3 regions of the Chamaesiphon sp. VAR_48_metabat_135_sub genome follow, and region 3 is predicted to be linked to each of the others. Evidence: riboswitches for the same ligand, from Rfam matches in the RefSeq annotation. Region 3 holds a riboswitch; each other region holds the start of a gene.
The links. A riboswitch is a leader RNA that binds a small molecule or an ion and turns the genes downstream of it on or off. The one in region 3 is predicted to bind cobalamin.

Region 1 (5,595 bases), on a different contig from region 3:
ATTAATTGATAATTGCTAATTAATAGCTGTGCTTTAAAGTCCCTAAAATCTAAAACCTAAAACCTAAAACCTATTATGTCTGACTCTTTAATGTTTAATAATGATGCTTATGTTGTGCTAGAGACAGATCGACCGGAGGAATTACTTACTCCGGTAGAAATGTTTGATAAGCTCAAAAAAATTGTAATTAAGTTTGCTGACGACCTACCGATCGATGTCCAAAGAATTGCTGGTGTCGATGAGAGAGTACAATATCTCCTCGATACTAGCTGCGAGCTGGATCTGGCACCAGGAGAATACTTGCAATGGTATGTGGTTAGACTGGAGAAGTAATTGGTGCGGTTGCTGTATCGACGATTAGTGCAACATTAATTTCTTCTTTTTCTATGTCTGGTTCGATCGTAACTTTAATACCTGGTCCAAAAAATTTAGTAATTTTCTCGCGTTTTTCTTGCCAGGTTTCGATTGTAATAAAAGGAGAATAGAATTCTAAAATAAGTGCGTAATCACCATCGATTTCGGATTCTTGAAGACCTTTTAAAATCGGACGATCGTCATCGCTAGGAGCTAGTCCGAGTTTTTCCAAAGCCAAATCCAGATGAGCTTCTTGCCCGTACCGGAAGCGGGTGACATCTTTGCGAATTTGATTTAGTGTCGATGTTGCTTGTTTGTCGCGGAGCTTAATCACACTAGCAGAAGTGAGTTCGCTAAAAGGAACTGGTTCTAGTTCTGCTGACTTGAGAGCCAAACCGCCTAAGAGCAGGGGCACACCATAGAAGAAACCAATCAGATTGAAGGTAGGATCGTCGATAGCGTATGCAAAAAAGCCGATGAGTGCTAGCAAACCGCCAACATTAATCAAGACTAAACTAAGTGGAATTTGACGGAACATATCAACCTTGGATGAAAAACTGGAGTCTTTTCATTATCAACTAACTTAGAGCAAAGGGGTAACAGGGATGGGGAAAGGGCGATGCCGATCTCAACTGAGTGACTCTGAAAATTGGCAACAAAAAATGCCAGATCTAAATTTTGGGTATTTATTGGGGAAAGATAGAATTATAGGCGGTGCCGTGGGCACATCGCCTCTTCCCCAATTTGGACACAGCAATCATGAGTGTAGATCCCAAAACCCAGAGCTTATTTGACGCAATTGCCGCAGTTAGTTACGATCGAGTCAAGCTGGCGATCGATTCGGGGGCAGCAATCAATAGCGCCAATCATCGCGGCCAAACACCTTTGGCACTAGCTTGTCGTCAAGGTAATTTGGAGATTGTCGATCTACTGGTAGCTGCTGGTGCCCAAATGAAAGTCCAGCAAAGTCCGGCTTCCGGATTACCAATTGCTGTGAATGTCGATGCTAGTTCGATTTCGGTAGCAGAGGAAAATTTAGTTGAAGCTAAACTTGCCGAATCGTTAGATCGACAGGTCCCATTTGAAAATTTAATCGACCTGATTAATCAGCCTACAGGTAGCAAAGCTACTGAAATCGAGAAATTTATGCCCATCGTGTCTGAAGCTTCTTTCTCCAGAGCGGAAACTACCGAGCCAGATCGGTTCGACACAAGTAATCAAAGCGTGACAATGAACAAAGATATGTCTGGTGGTAGAGCTAATTGGCAAGATATGGAATCCAATGCAGAAGACACCTATACCTTCGATCTAGACAAAGTTTTTAATGACAACGCAGATCTTGGTAAGAGTCTACCAACTTTCAAGCAGACGGAAATGTTTGTCGATAGCGAAATCACCATGACCAGCTTTCAGCATCAATCCAATCAAGTCGAATTTGAAGCAGGTGAGACTTATGCTTTTGACCTCAGTCCCGATCTAGAAAAACTTACGGCTGATGCAGATCGAGAGCCAGATCGTCTATCAGTCCCAATGGGATCGTGGGGCGACACTGAAACCTGTATTTTGGAAGATTTTAGTTCGTTGGTCTCAACACCAGCGGTAGCTAGGGTAGCTGCTTTACCAGAGCTGCGATCCCAACAGATTGTCGATATGGATACGATGTTTGAAATGGATGAGGATTCCCTCTCGCTCAACAATACTTGGGAAGAGGGTGAAACTTATGCGATCGATCTAGACGATCTCAATCTCTACAAACAGATGCTGGGCAAAGATGTGACAGCCGAATCGATCGAAATTGCTGGTGGAGTCTCTATCGCCACCGAAGTAACCCCCTCCATTGAAGATCGACACTTACTTGCGGATATCGATTCTAGTTTATTTCCGGTTATTGCTGGGGATGATGAGCCTGACTACGATCCCGATACCCAAACTAGTACTGATATTTTCGGACAGGTTGCGATCGAACAAGATGATGAGATCGATCTCACGGGTGGATATGAGGAAAATTCTACCAATACCTCATTGATGGCAGCGGTAATCGACGGAGATCTCGATCTAGCCCAACAGGCAATTGAGGTGGGTGCAAGTCTCGATCGCTATGATTGGAATTTGGGCTATTCGCCGTTGGGGATGTCGATCGATCGCGGACATGCCGATCTCGTCAGGTGTCTACTCGCGGCGGGAGCCAATCCTCACTGTGGAAATATTGGGACTACCGCACTAGGATTAGCAGCGGAACGCGGTGAAGTCGAAATTATTCAAATGCTCTTACCACGAGGATTGAATGTGAACGAACCCGTCGGATCGGATGGTTGGACAGCATTACTATCTGCTATTAAAAATGGGCATCGATCGGTCGTCCAACTATTGGTGACAGCAGGGGCAAATGTCAATGTCTGGAGTCGCGGTGAAACACCAATTCTCCTAGCAGCTAAATGTGAAGAACGCGAGATTTATAATTATTTATATCCCCTCGTCAACACCATAATTCGACTGTGTGCCGATCGAGATGGCGAACATTTGCTCCAAGCTACGCGCAAACGTCGGATTCGCGAACAAAATCGTCCGGTGGAAAAATTCATCGAAATGGCGACAATGGGCAATATCGATGAGATTAATCGGGCCATTGAGATTGGCGTGGAAATCGATGAAATCGGTGCCAAAGGACATACCGCACTGATGGCTGCGGCTTATTACGGGCATCGATCGATCGTCAATACTCTTTTAGCTGCGGGAGCCAACCCCAATCTCCTTAGCGATGATGATGGTTTAGGGCTGGGGATGACAGCACTGATGCTAACAGCGGGGAGTTTCTTTGCTAGCAATCGTCAACAGGTGATGAAACTACTGATTGCTGGTGGTGCCGATATCAATCAACGGGGTGCTGGGGGCAAAACGGCGATCTTCCATGCCGCATTAGCTGGTTCTGGCTATGCGGATTGTGTCGAGACATCGATCGCGGCTGGTGCAGATCTCGATCTGCGTGACGATCGTGGACATACGGTACTGACAGCAGTAGCCGCAGCCGAAAATTACCAAATGTTAAATCTGCTGATTCAAGCAGGTGCTTCAACAGTAGGATTGGAATCAATTCAACTGATCCAAGCTGCAACTGCGGGCAATATCGAGCAAGTTCAATCGCTGTTGACAACTAAGGTGAATCTGGATCTCGATCGAGGTGCGGCAATTGGCAATGCTTCAGCAGCAGGGCATACCAAAATTGTCGAGCTACTAATTTGCGCTGGAGCTAATGTTAATCTACGAGATAAGTTAGGGTTCGCACCGATTTCTAGTGCTGCTTATGCAGGGTACGGTGAGATCGTCCAATTATTAATTGCCGCAGGTGCCGATATTCAAGCTCCAGCGATCGGACCTCAGCGTTATTCTGCTCTAGAATACGCTCAAATGGGTCTCTATCAATTTGATGCTGGAGCCTCTGGGCATGAGAAACGGCGAGATCGGGGAGACAACCTTCAACACGCTCAGATTATTCGGCAGTTAGAACGACTTAGCAAATAGTGGATAGTGGATAGTGGATAGTTACAGAGGGTATGCTGAGGGAAACCAGCATACCCTTACTTGTCGATCGAGATCCGATCCCTCTCACTATTATTCTCTACAGGTTCGATCGACAGCACATTTTAGATGCTAGACTGTAGCCAGTCGTCGGCAGTACTGCTCTGAAAAAAATTGATAATTAATCATTATTAATTATTAATTGCAAATCAGCCACGGAAATCAATGGGGAAAGATTGGTGCAAAGTCCAACGCTGTCCCGCAACTGTAATGTTTTCAAGCTGTTGAGTCTTGAATTAACTGAGTCAGAACACCCATCGATCGAAATAAATCACGTTCATCTGCGAGGTACAAGGTGACAAAATATCGAAATCGGCGAGTTGCTACATTGCTAGCAATGGTTGGCTTGAGCAGCTATTTAGTGGTCGGATCGCCGACACCAGCTCATGCCATGCATATTGCTGAAGGCTATTTACCCGTTCAATGGGCGGTGTTTTGGTGGATAGTTGCCATACCTTTCTTCTTATTGGGTTTAAGATCGATCGATCGGATTACCAAAGCACACCCAGAACTCAAACTCCTCTTGGCATTGGCTGGAGCCTTTACCTTCGTCCTCTCTGCACTCAAAATTCCCTCAGTTAATGGCAGTAGTTCTCACCCCACCGGAACGGGGCTAGGCACGATTCTATTCGGCCCGATGGCGATGTCTGTTATGGGTGGATTGGTGCTGCTATTTCAGGCGATCCTCCTGGCTCATGGGGGACTGACAACCTTAGGCGCGAATGCCTTCTCAATGGCAATTGTCGGCCCGCTGGTAGCTTACGTCGTTTATAATGCGATCGCCAAAACCGGACATCAGAAAATTGCGGTATTTCTGGCATCAATGTTAGAAGATTTGTGTACTTATCTAGTCACTGCAGTCCAATTAGCCCTGGCTTTTCCGGCCGCACAAGGCGGATTCATGGCAGCGTTCGTCAAATTTGTAGGTGTCTTTGCCATTACCCAAATTCCCCTGGCAATTAGTGAAGGTTTATTGACAGTGCTAGTATGGAATTGGCTCCAAGATTACGGTCAACAAGAATTGAAAACACTCGGACTATTTCAAAAGGGAAATAATTTAGATGCAAAAATCATCAATTAATGCGTGGTTATTAAGTGGTGCAGTCATCTTGTCTATGGCTCCAGTCTTAATGTATCAGGGCAAAGAATTTAAGGCAACAGATAGTATTAATATTACGGCGATCGAATCGGTTAGCCCTGGATATAAACCTTGGTTTGAGCCTGTAATCAAGCCATCTGGTGGCGAAATAGAAACCTTTCTATTTGCTACTCAAGCCGCGATCGGCTCGGGGGTCGCTTGTTATATTTTAGGGCTGTATAAAGGTCGCACCGAACGCCGGAAGATCGAAGAAGCCGCGACATCAACCGAATATCAAGCTTCTTTGTCAGGGAGACTGCTCTAATAGTAGAAAATAGCAATTAGTGCATATTCAGCTTGACACTCTCGCCTACAGCAATCGGCTGCGTCATTTACCCCCATCACAAAAGCTCTATTTTGCACTTGTAGTGCTATTGCTCGCCCTCATCACTCACTATCCAGTGCAAATCTTCATATTTGTGTGGATGAGCGTTTGGAGCGTGGTTTATGCAGGTATTCCGCGCCAAGTTTATAGTTCGATGATAGCTGGGGTTTTAGTATTTCTCGTGACTAGTATGCCAGCTTTG
Region 2 (5,595 bases), on a different contig from region 3:
CAAATTACTTGATTATTTACAGGTAAGCGTTTCCGCGTCACGCCATCTGCTACCATTCGCGCATCGCACAAAATTGGTGCCCCGTTGGCTAAAGCTCGTCGTCCGACACGAACGGCATCGATCGAGTAATCCAGATCGCTGACTATATCAATCATCCCACAAGCATGGATCAGTCGCACTGCTACTGAATTGAAGTCCGCAGGTAAGTTGTCTAATTGTGCCTCCGATCGAATCGTAGCAAAAGATTGACGATAAATTTCCGCCCCATCACGAACATAATTAAGGGGTGCTGGAATGGTGGTAATTTTAGACGGCATGAAGTATTTGTTGCAGTTGGGCTAAAGATTGACGACTGGTAAATGCTCGAAAAGATTCTTGGGGATTGAGCCGATGATCGTGATAGGTATCGATTAACTGACCGATCGCAATCGGGACTCGTTCTGGGGGCAAAATATCGCTCGACTCCTGTTCTGCTTCGGCTGTAAGCCCAGCAATCGACAGCCGATAGCTTCCAGATTGTTCGGGGTTTGGTTGGTGCCCCCAGAGGGTGATATCGGCGCGATCGTGTTGGGCACAAGATTTGTCACAACCACTGAAATGGATATTCAGAGGTCGATCTAGACTAAATTTAGCTGCTAAATAATTAGCTAGATCGATCGCATCAGCCTGAGTATCTGTAGCTGCAAATTGACAACCAGTCGCACCTGCACAGGCTCTTAATAAACTACTGGGATGGTTTGCTGTCTGTACTAAACCTAAATCGGTAATTAATTCCTGCACCCTCGCCAGATCCCGCTCATTAATGTCGGGGACAATAATATTTTGCCAAGGAGTCAATCGAATATGCCCACTGCCATACCGAGCGGCAATTTTACCCAAACCCTCGATTTGGTCGATCGTCCATCGTCCCAACGGTAACACTATCCCCAGGTAATAAAAACCCGTTTGACTTTGCTGATGTACACCTAAATGACGATCGCCATTTTCTCCGTACGACTCTCGATCTGGAGCGAGGTTTTTAAAAATAAACCGCCTGGAACCCGCTAATTCTCGTTGGACAATCTCGCTAAACCCTGTCAAACCCCAGTGACGAACTACATCTCTCAGACGTGGTTTTCGCCGAGCATCTCCACCTAATAATTCAATTCCCTGTCGATAACTCTGAGCGATCGCCACCAACATCGGCAAACATTCAGCTAGGGTTAATCTTACCCCCACAGGTACAGGTGCGTCGCCGCGTTCGCCGATGCCTAAATGTAGACTAAATCCGTTATCACTAACAGCTAACAGCGTAATATCATTAGGTCGATCGATAATTCCAACAGTTCCACCACCATCAACCCCGACACTAAATTTAGTCGATAACACGCCTAATTCGGGATGGTGAGTTAAATACTCATACCAAGCTTCAGCCAATGGACGCACGTCAATTAATTCCTGCGCGTCAAACCCCGTCGTCGGACTTAGCATCATATTGCGGATACCATCTACAGCAGGATCGATCGCCGCCAAACCACAATCGGCTAATCTAGTTAATAAATCTGGCGCGAGATCCTGCGCTAGTCCTCGTAACTGTAAATTTGCCCGATTTGTTACCTGAAGATACTCTAACCCAGTTGACTCTAATAACTGCGCGATCGCCAAACACTGAAATTCATTGAGCACTCCACCAGGAATTCGCAACCGAGTCAACAATCCATCCCGAGCGACAGCAGGATGATAAATATCTGGACAGATAGATCTTTCGACAGACAATGAATTTAACTCCTTCCCCATGCGACGCAAGGAATAGTGGATTTTTAGAGTACCGATTGGGCACACTCAACCTCAGGATGCGGTATTCTGACTCGAAGCAATTGCTTCATCACAGTTGCGGCACAGTCCTGGATTTTCACCAGACTTCCCCGACCCCCAGTTAGACCAATTTACCATGACATCGTGACATCGGAACAATCCCACTATTGCCCCGTCACAGACATTAAATCCACATTTTGCGGTAGATAGTTCGGAAACCTCCATAATTTATCTCTTTGAGAACGGTGGAATTCAGGCTACAATTACTCCTAGTGTGAGTAAGTATAAATAACTATTCTAAAGCTATGTCTTCCAGCCCACTAACCCTCGTCGATCGTCCTGTTGAATCTGCTACCTCCGAGCACGAGCAGCAAGTTGCTAAATTGACCAAGGCTCTATATCCAGTCGATAGACAAGAGAAGTTTCTCGAACTTCACGCAGAAGTTGAGATTCTGTTCTCTCAGTTACAAGCTCTCCAACGGGTGCGCGTGTAGTTTTTTCATCAAGAAGAATTTTCCCATCATCTAAAATAACAACTCTTTAAATCAGCGAACAGAAAGCGATCGACTAAATTCGATCGCTTTCTGTTTTAAGAGGATGTTTGGAAAGTATAGCTTGCTACTTAGACCCTAGAGAATCCCCCTGTCTTGTTGCGCTTTATAGTTTTGGATTTTTTCTACCAATCTTACCGAGAGAAAGTGACTAGCAGTATGTAATCGACTGTGAATCTCGATCGCTTCGTCACGATACTGGATAATTTTTGCTCTCGTCCAATCAGGTGGTGGCGGCTGAAGATTGCTAATCCGATCTGCTAATTTTACCATCGAAATCTCGATCGGTTGTTGTCCGATGCGATCGAGACTATCAACTAATTGTTGTGATTTCTCTAGCTCTAGATTTTTGCTCAAAGCAGCAACCCCATCGGCAACTCTGATTCCAAAGATCGATTCAATCTGCTCGTAGCTAGTATCTGTATCCTCGATTGTGTCATGGAGCAAAGCGCACTGGATCGCCAGATCGCCATCAGATCCAGGTTCGGCATTGAGCGCGGCAATAATCTCCATACTCACGAAATTCAAGTGCATCAGATACGGTAATTCAGTACCTGGATACAACTGTCCCCGATGAGCCTCAGCAGCAAAGCGACAAGCTTTAATATATATTTCTCGATCCCAATCGGATTTCATTTTTACTTTTATTACTAGAAGGGGTTGAGGAAGCAATTGTTGAAGGCGAACGCAAATTCCGGCAACGGAATACTACTTGGAAGATTTTGATAGAAAGTTGCGTGCTAACATTTGTTGCCGAATGGGGCGATCGTAACCAGTTTGCTACAATTACACTGGCTGCATCCAAAGACTCGATCGGGGTAATGTTAGGTAGTATTGTCGGTCATACGATCTGTGCGTTAATTGCTGTAATTGGCAGTAGAGCGATTGCTAGTACTCGGTGGCGTAAATAACATTACTATTTCGTAAAAGCGGGGAGCGGGGAGCGGGGAGCGGGGAGAGTGATTAGAACAAGGACTAAATGGTGGCTTTATTTCAGCCGCTCAGTACTAGTCATATTTTCGAGCGTACCATTACTATAATTGGTGGATTATTATTTATTTTACTGGCGATCGTGACGATCGCTTTTAATGGGAAAGTGTAAATACTCTCTTCGTTAGTATTTATATCGATACGCATAGATATTGATAAATATCGATATAACTGAAGACAAAACAGCACATCTCCATCATTTATCGTGGCAAAAATCACCAAAACATTAATTAAAGTCGGTTCGCTAGAATGGTGCTATCGAAAACTTTCCCCTGTTGGCTGGGAAAATCCCCAAACGGCGATACTGTTGCATGGATTGCCCTCTCAAAGCTTGACATGGACTGGATTGATGCCACCATTAGCCGAGCAGGGGATTCGGACAATCGCGCCAGATTGGATTGGGTTTGGGAATTCTAGTAAGCCGGAAGCACGAGATTTTGCCTACACGCCAGATGCCTTTGTTGCCGCTTTTGCGGAGGCGATCGACACTTTAGACCTCGATCGAGTTTCCCTAGTCGTTCAGGGCTTTCTAGGCAGCGTAGGGATACAATATGCGATCCGTTATCCAGAGCGTGTCAACAAGTTAGTTATCCTGAATGCACCGCTAACTACTAGTGTGAAATTGCCCTGGAAAATCAAACAATTGGGTTTACCTGTCGCAGGTGAAATGCTCACTCAAGATCCACTTTCAGTCGAGCGGACTTTAGAGGCTGGCTGTAAATGTATCATTGAGGACAAGTATCTCGAAGTCTATCGTCAACCATATCTCAAGAGTTCGATTCCTGGTCGATCGCTACTAGCGACAATTCGCAATCTTAGACTAGTTGAATCCCTGACAGAGATTAGCACAGGACTGCCAAAATTAGATATCCCGATCCAAATATTATGGGGTATGAACGATCCCTGGCTCGATCTTGCACCAGCCGAAGCATGTGTCAAATCTTTAAAACACGGGGAATTAGTCACTTTGCCCACCGCCGCACATTATCCTCAGGAACACTGGTATGCTGAGATTAAAGCACCACTAATCTCATTTTTGCGCCGTCAGGTTTAGGCGTTAGGTTTTAGGTTTTAGGCTTTAGGGCTAGAAATCTTAATTTAAACGTTAATATTCGTCCAATATCTAAAATCATCTCACCCAGGAAATAAGTACCGACTGGTATGGTAATGTCAATGGAAGTCGATAGTTTATCGCTACTAATCTTACACGCTCACTGCTATGTCTGACCTGCCTTTCACTCTGGATCAGTTACGGATTCTCAGGGCAATTGCTGCGGAGGGAAGTTTTAAACGCGCCGCTGATAGTTTATATGTGTCGCAACCTGCTGTCAGTTTACAGGTTCAGAATCTCGAACGTCAATTGGATGTGCCGTTATTCGATCGCGGTGGCAGACGGGCGCAACTGACTGAGGCTGGGCATTTGTTGCTCAGTTATGGGGAGAAGATTATCACACTGTGTCAGGAAACCTGTCGGGCGATCGAGGATCTCCAGAATCTCCAAGGTGGTACTCTAATTGTGGGCGCATCGCAGACGACCGGTACTTATCTACTCCCTCGGATGATTGGCGTGTTTCGACAAAAGTATCCCGATGTCTCGGTGCAGTTACACGTTCACTCTACCCGCCGCACGGCTTGGAGTGTGGCAAATGGACAGGTAGATTTGGCAATTATCGGCGGCGAGGTACCAGCGGAGTTACAAGACTCGCTCGATATTCTGCCCTATGCTGAGGACGAATTTGCCCTGATTTTACCGAGTAACCATGCTTTTGTAGGGATGAAGAGTATTCCGAAAGAAGATCTGTATAAACTCCAGTTTATTTCTCTCGATGCTCAATCGACAATTCGCAAAGTGATCGATCAAGTTTTAACTAGGTGTGGTATCGATCCCAAACGGCTAAAGATCGAGATGGAACTCAATTCGATCGAAGCGATTAAAAATGCCGTACAAGCAGGCTTAGGTGCAGCCTTTGTTTCTTCTTCAGCGATCGAAAGAGAGCTGGAAAATGATACATTACACCGAGCGTATATCGACGGTGTGTCGATCGATCGAATGCTGTCGGTGATTGTCAATCCCAATCGCTATCGTTCTAAAGCTGCTGAAGCTTTCGCTCAAGAGATCCTCCCCAACTTTACCACGTATCCTTGGGATGCGAGCAAGCTTTTTTCTAAGCGCGCTAAGGCAGAGATTGATATTGAGGAGGATAGTTGATTCGCATTCCTACTGACTCAATTTTACTAGTGGCTGTTTGGCAATTGCGGT
Region 3 (5,595 bases):
ACCTTCATTAGTGAATTTACGAAAACTATCTTGCAACCCTAAATCGAGTATCGATTTACGTAATAGTTCTCGTTCTGTTGATGTTGCCATAACTCGATCTTTAGCACTAGTTTTGCTATGAATATCGATGTCTTCGAGGGCAATATTAAAGTCACCACAGACGCAAATTGACTGCCGACCAGACTCAATTGTGGTTTTTAAATACTCACCTAATAACTCTAACCACCGCAGCTTATAGACGTATTTATCGCTACCAAATAGATTTCCATTCGGCACATAGAGATTGACAATTTGGACACCATCGAGATTGCCTGTAATTACCCGCTTTTGTTCGTCCAAATCTCCGACAGCTTCTGGGGCTAAGATACCACTAAAACCGCGACTGACGTTAGTTAATGGCTGCTTGCTAAATATGGCAACACCATTGTATGATTTCTGGCCAGAGATATAAGCATGATAACCGCAAGCTGCGATCGCTGCGATCGGAAATTGCTCGTCCACAACCTTGATTTCTTGAACGCAAAGTACATCAACAGGATTTTGTTGTAGCCAATTAGTTACGATATCTAGTCGCGTCCGAATCGAGTTAACATTCCAAGTAGCAATCTGCATTAGGTTTTAGGGATTTATGATTAGAGATTTAGACAGTAGAGCAGAATTTTGATACTTAATTACTTAGGATGCTCGATCGATCGCTAGGCAATTCTATGACCAGAGAAAATTATCGACATTTTCAATTCTATTGGCTATAAAATTATCACTCAAACTCTAAAAATACCCGGCACTCGATCGAGAATTGCTGCATAATATGGGTAACATAATAATAATGCACTTACTCCTGGTACATCGCGTCTCGAACAAATTATATGCGTAGCGATATCAATATGACCGCGAAGATCGATCCGAGCCTCGAAGAACAGCTTACCAAATTTGCGAGGTCTCGGCAAACTGGAGTCTGGAATCATCTAGATAAACAACAAGTTATTAGCGATATTCGAGATCGACTCAATAACCCTTACCAAATTCAACAGGGTGAACAACCTTTTTGCGGCCCTGCTGCGGTAGTATTTGAACTGATTCGCAAACAACCCGATCGTTATATCGATATCTGCCAAAATCTATACGAGCAGGGTAGTTTTGATGGCTATACCAAAAAAATCGTCGCGGCGGGCAGATTGTGTCGTAGTTATGGCAATCTGAGAATGCCCCAAGTTGATTGGATGCTTCTGGCTACCCTCCGCGATTGTGCCAATAAAGTCCTCCCCGTTCATCCGAAAGCGCCAAAAGTTGTCCGCGAACTTGGCGGTATTACCAAACCTTGGGAAATTAGTGGCTGGGTGCGAGAATTGCTCGGATATTCCCAGGCGAAATCTCATCCCACGCCACTAGCTGGCGAATTTCGCGCACTGCAGGAAGCCGACAGCTCGATTAAAGCTGGTGGTGTGGCTTTTGCGCTAATTAATTCTCAAGGCTTACTCGGCACCAATTCTTTCCTTGCTTCCCGTTTTCATCGGATTTATCCAAATCATTGGGTCGCAATTTCGGGTAATATCTCGATTCTCGGACCGAGCGGCTACGCCAACGAACCATCAACGAAAATAACTAAAAATAAGCAGAGTAGAGTTAATTTTGATATCTATTCTTGGGGTCGAAAAATTCACGTTAATACTGACACAGCAACAATCAAAGATTTTTTTTGGGGTGTAACCATCGGTAAGTAAGTATGGTCAGATCTGGGGATAAACAAAGTAATTAGGCCGGTTGTGAAGTTGGGGTAACTTTGATCAACTTAGTTGAAATTCACTCCATCGCTGACAAATTTGGTGATGACAATCTGGCGGAGAAATTTTCAAGCTTTGACACCAGCCGATATCTAAATTGACACCAGACTCATTGGCGTAGCCTCTTTGAAAGAGAATCGCAAAAACTAGTTCGGTCTGCGGTTGATAATTAGCTACAGCAGTTAAGATCGGATCGATCGATCGATCTGGGACCAGCCATTCTTGTAAGTAAATGGATAATTGCTGCTGGGGAATATAGCGAAAATTGAGGTTTGGCTCTTGTATATCTCCCCAATGATGGTCTGAATCGTCCATGAGGTCGATCTCGCTACTAATAACTACGAGTCCTCGATCGCAATTTAAGTAGCCTTGCCAAGCCTGATAGCCAATCCACAAGAAGTTTTGGGCGAAGAAATTGGTGCGGCGAGAGCGATTATAATGCCGCATGGGTAGGGGTAGGAAGAGTGAGTGGGGGAATTTTGGCGAGGATACCTTGTTTGAGTGGTGCGGGACGTTCTGCCCAGGGCAAGATGCCAGTGGGATGCTGATAGTATTTTTCAGCACAGTCCAAAATATTGCTCAACGGAATACTCGGATCGTTGGTAGATACGTCGCCAAATAAATAGGTATGCTTCCCCGCTGCGGCAAAAGAAATCGCACACGATCGACTACAAGCACTCATACAACCGACAGATTGTAGGGGAAACTCCGTTGCTAAATCCCAACTTTGATGCAATTCTTGCAATTCTTGCAGCAGCAACTCGCCCGCGCTCGTACCAATCCGCCGACCATCTTCCCACTTACTACCGCAAGTGGTACAAACAAATAGACAATGTTGTGGGTTCACCTAATACCTCGTAGGTTATATTGACCGATATGTAGCTTCTGGCGGGCGTTCTGACTTTATTGATGCTAAGTTTGCATTCAATTACAGTTGCGGGACAGTGCTGGATTTTCACCAGGCTTTCCCCATTACTTCGATTGGCTGTTCCCCGATCGAACCAGATGCGAGATTTAATTATACAGGTTGTGAGGTTGGTTGTGGGAAATTTCTGGCGTTGCTGGGTCGGGGTTTGGGATTCGGGATTCGGGGTTCGGGATTCGGAAAAAGCTCACTAGACAGCATGGTAGAAGTTTCCCGATCGAGGGGTATCACTGTCAGGATAGAAAGACGATAGAATTGGATAATGTGTGACTTTGTTTAAATTTTTTTGATTCATTTATGACTGTGACTGCTATTACTGAAACTGATGCGTCGCTTGGCGATAGAACTAATTTTGATGCGATTATTATCGGTTCGGGAATCGGCGGATTGGTGACGGCTACTCAGTTGGCGGCTAAGGGTGCAAAAGTATTGGTATTGGAGCGGTATCTGATTCCAGGTGGCAGTGCGGGATATTTCGATCGACAGGGATATCGATTTGATGTCGGTGCTTCGATGATTTTTGGGTTTGGGAAGCAGGGGACTACGAATTTATTGACTCGTGCTTTAGCTGCAGTGGGAGAAAGGATCGAGACGATTCCCGATCGAGTGCAGGTGCAGTATCATTTACCTAACGCTCTAGATATTAAGGTTCATCAAGATTACGAGCAGTTTTTACAAGAATTAATTGCGAATTTTCCAAATGAAGCAAAAGGAATTCGACAGTTTTATGATGAGTGTTGGCGGGTATTTAATTGTCTGAATGCGATGGATTTATTATCGCTAGAGGAATTGCGATATTTAACTCGTGTCTTCTTTCAACATCCGGCGGCTTGTCTGGGTTTAGTCAAGTATTTACCTTTGAATGTCGGAGATATTGCGCGTAAGTATATTCAAGATCCAGATGTACTTAAATTCATCGATATCGAGTGTTATATTTGGTCGGTAGTCCCTGCGGAAATGACTCCGATGATTAATGCGGGGATGGTATTTTCCGATCGACATTATGGTGGGATAAATTATCCCAAAGGTGGAGTCGGACAAATCGCTCAAAAGTTAGTCTCTGGATTGGAAAAAGCTGGCGGTAAAATCCACTATCAATCGCGGGTGACGAAAATTATCACCGAGCAAGGTAAGGCTGTCGGGGTAGAATTGGCAAATGGCAAGACTTTTCGCGCCAAACGGATCGTATCCAATGCCACCCGCTGGGATACTTTCGAGCAACTATTGCCAGCGGCAGAAATGCCCAAGCAGGAGCAGAAATGGCAGGAACGCTATCAGAAGTCGCCCGCCTTCTTGAGTCTACATTTAGGTGTAACTGCAAGTGTATTGCCTGTTGGTACTGAGTGTCACCACGTACTGCTCGAAGATTGGACGCAGATGGAAGAGCCAGAAGGAACGATTTTTGTTTCGATTCCCACTTTACTAGATCCGAGTTTGGCACCTGAAGGACATCATATCATCCATGCTTTTACACCCAGTTGGATGAGCGATTGGCAAGGTTTAACGCCCAGTGAATATCAAGCAAAAAAAGAGGCACGAGCGGGAGTAATGCTCGATCGATTGGAGCGAATTTTCCCTGGTTTGAACGTGGGTTTAGATTTTATGGAAGTTGGTACTCCCCGCACTCACAGACGCTTTCTCGGACGCGCTGATGGCAGCTACGGGCCGATTCCGCGCCGGAAGTTACCAGGATTATTAAATATGCCTTTCAATCGCACAGCGGTGCCTGGATTGTATTGTGTCGGAGATAGTACTTTTCCAGGGCAAGGGCTAAATGCTGTGGCATTTTCGGGGTTTGCCTGCGCTCACCGAATTGCAGCAGATTTGGGGCTGTGAAGATTAAATTTAGGGTAGGGAAGTGTGGGGTGTCGAAAAAGGACGCTTGCGTCCAAATCCACCATCCACCATCCACTATTCACCATCCACTTGGGTTAATAGCCATATTCTGGTAGAATTTTGAAGGTTTCTATCAGTGGCATCAATGGCTTCAACTCGCGCACGCATCGCACTAGACGCAATGGGTGGGGATGATGCACCCGCAGCCATAGTCGCGGGTGCGATCCAAGCCCAAACAGAATTAGCAGATGTAGATGTATTGTTAGTAGGCGATCTGGAGCAAATTCAGGCTTGTCTAAATCGGCATCCCAACGCTCCCAAGATCGAAATCGTGCCCGCCGAAGGTACGATCGAAATGCATGAAGAACCATTGGGTGCGCTGCGGCGCAAACCCAAGGCTTCGATTAATGTCGCGATGCAACTCGTCAAAGAGGGTAAGGCTGATGCGGTAGTTTCGGCTGGGCATTCTGGGGCAGCAATGGCAGCAGCATTATTAAGATTAGGACGTTTGCGGGGGATCGATCGACCTGCAATTGCGGCAATATTTCCGACTAATCGAGCAGATAAATCGGTGGTGATTTTAGATGTCGGCGCGAATGTCGATTGTCGCCCCAAATATCTCGAACAATTTGCGGTGATGGGTTCTGTCTATAGTCAATACGTGCTAGGTGTGGAAACGCCAAAGGTTGGCTTGCTGAATATCGGTGAAGAAGAATCCAAAGGTAACGAGGCTGCCGTTAAGGCACATGAAAGCTTGCAACAAAATCAGCATATCAACTTTGTGGGCAATGCTGAAGGGCGCGATGTCCTCTCAGGTAACTTTGATGTAATTGTCTGCGATGGTTTCGTCGGCAACATCTTGCTCAAGTTTGCTGAAGCTGTCGGCAATATCGTCGTGCAGATGCTCAAGGAAGAGCTACCACGGGGGGTAAATGGCAAAATTGGTACAGCTCTACTCAAACCCAATCTCCAACGCCTGAAGAAGAGAATCGATGCCGCCGAACATGGTGGTGGTTTATTATTAGGAGTAGAGGGGGTCTGTATTATTAGTCA

Region 1: it holds a riboswitch for cobalamin, as region 3 does, so the genes downstream of both, RMO55_RS22020 (energy-coupling factor ABC transporter permease) here and RMO55_RS16840 (DUF1636 domain-containing protein) in region 3, are expected to answer to the same signal.
Region 2: it holds a riboswitch for cobalamin, as region 3 does, so the genes downstream of both, cobG (precorrin-3B synthase) here and RMO55_RS16840 (DUF1636 domain-containing protein) in region 3, are expected to answer to the same signal.

Annotation. Positions count from the first base shown of each region.
Region 1 covers NZ_JANOJV010000323.1:4,826-10,420, forward strand. Annotated here, with positions in the region: gene RMO55_RS22005 (chlororespiratory reduction protein 7) at 76-333, shown strand; gene RMO55_RS22010 (DUF2854 domain-containing protein) at 317-892, opposite strand; gene RMO55_RS22015 (ankyrin repeat domain-containing protein) at 1,114-3,873, shown strand; cobalamin riboswitch at 4,046-4,207, shown strand; gene RMO55_RS22020 (energy-coupling factor ABC transporter permease) at 4,268-5,011, shown strand; gene RMO55_RS22025 (energy-coupling factor ABC transporter substrate-binding protein) at 4,992-5,333, shown strand; gene cbiQ (cobalt ECF transporter T component CbiQ) at 5,353-5,595, shown strand, end outside.
Region 2 covers NZ_JANOJV010000059.1:8,593-14,187, forward strand. Annotated here, with positions in the region: gene RMO55_RS04480 (precorrin-8X methylmutase) at 1-317, opposite strand, end outside; gene cobG (precorrin-3B synthase) at 307-1,755, opposite strand; cobalamin riboswitch at 1,816-1,962, opposite strand; gene RMO55_RS04490 (hypothetical protein) at 2,100-2,288, shown strand; gene RMO55_RS04495 (HD domain-containing protein) at 2,424-2,981, opposite strand; gene RMO55_RS04500 (TMEM165/GDT1 family protein) at 3,083-3,256, shown strand; gene RMO55_RS04505 (hypothetical protein) at 3,325-3,447, shown strand; gene RMO55_RS04510 (alpha/beta fold hydrolase) at 3,541-4,389, shown strand; gene RMO55_RS04515 (LysR family transcriptional regulator) at 4,555-5,544, shown strand.
Region 3 covers NZ_JANOJV010000242.1:833-6,427, reverse strand. Annotated here, with positions in the region: gene xth (exodeoxyribonuclease III) at 1-612, opposite strand, end outside; gene RMO55_RS16850 (hypothetical protein) at 867-1,721, shown strand; gene RMO55_RS16845 (hypothetical protein) at 1,785-2,228, opposite strand; gene RMO55_RS16840 (DUF1636 domain-containing protein) at 2,215-2,628, opposite strand; cobalamin riboswitch at 2,651-2,802, opposite strand; gene crtH (carotenoid isomerase) at 3,004-4,542, shown strand; gene plsX (phosphate acyltransferase PlsX) at 4,688-5,595, shown strand, end outside.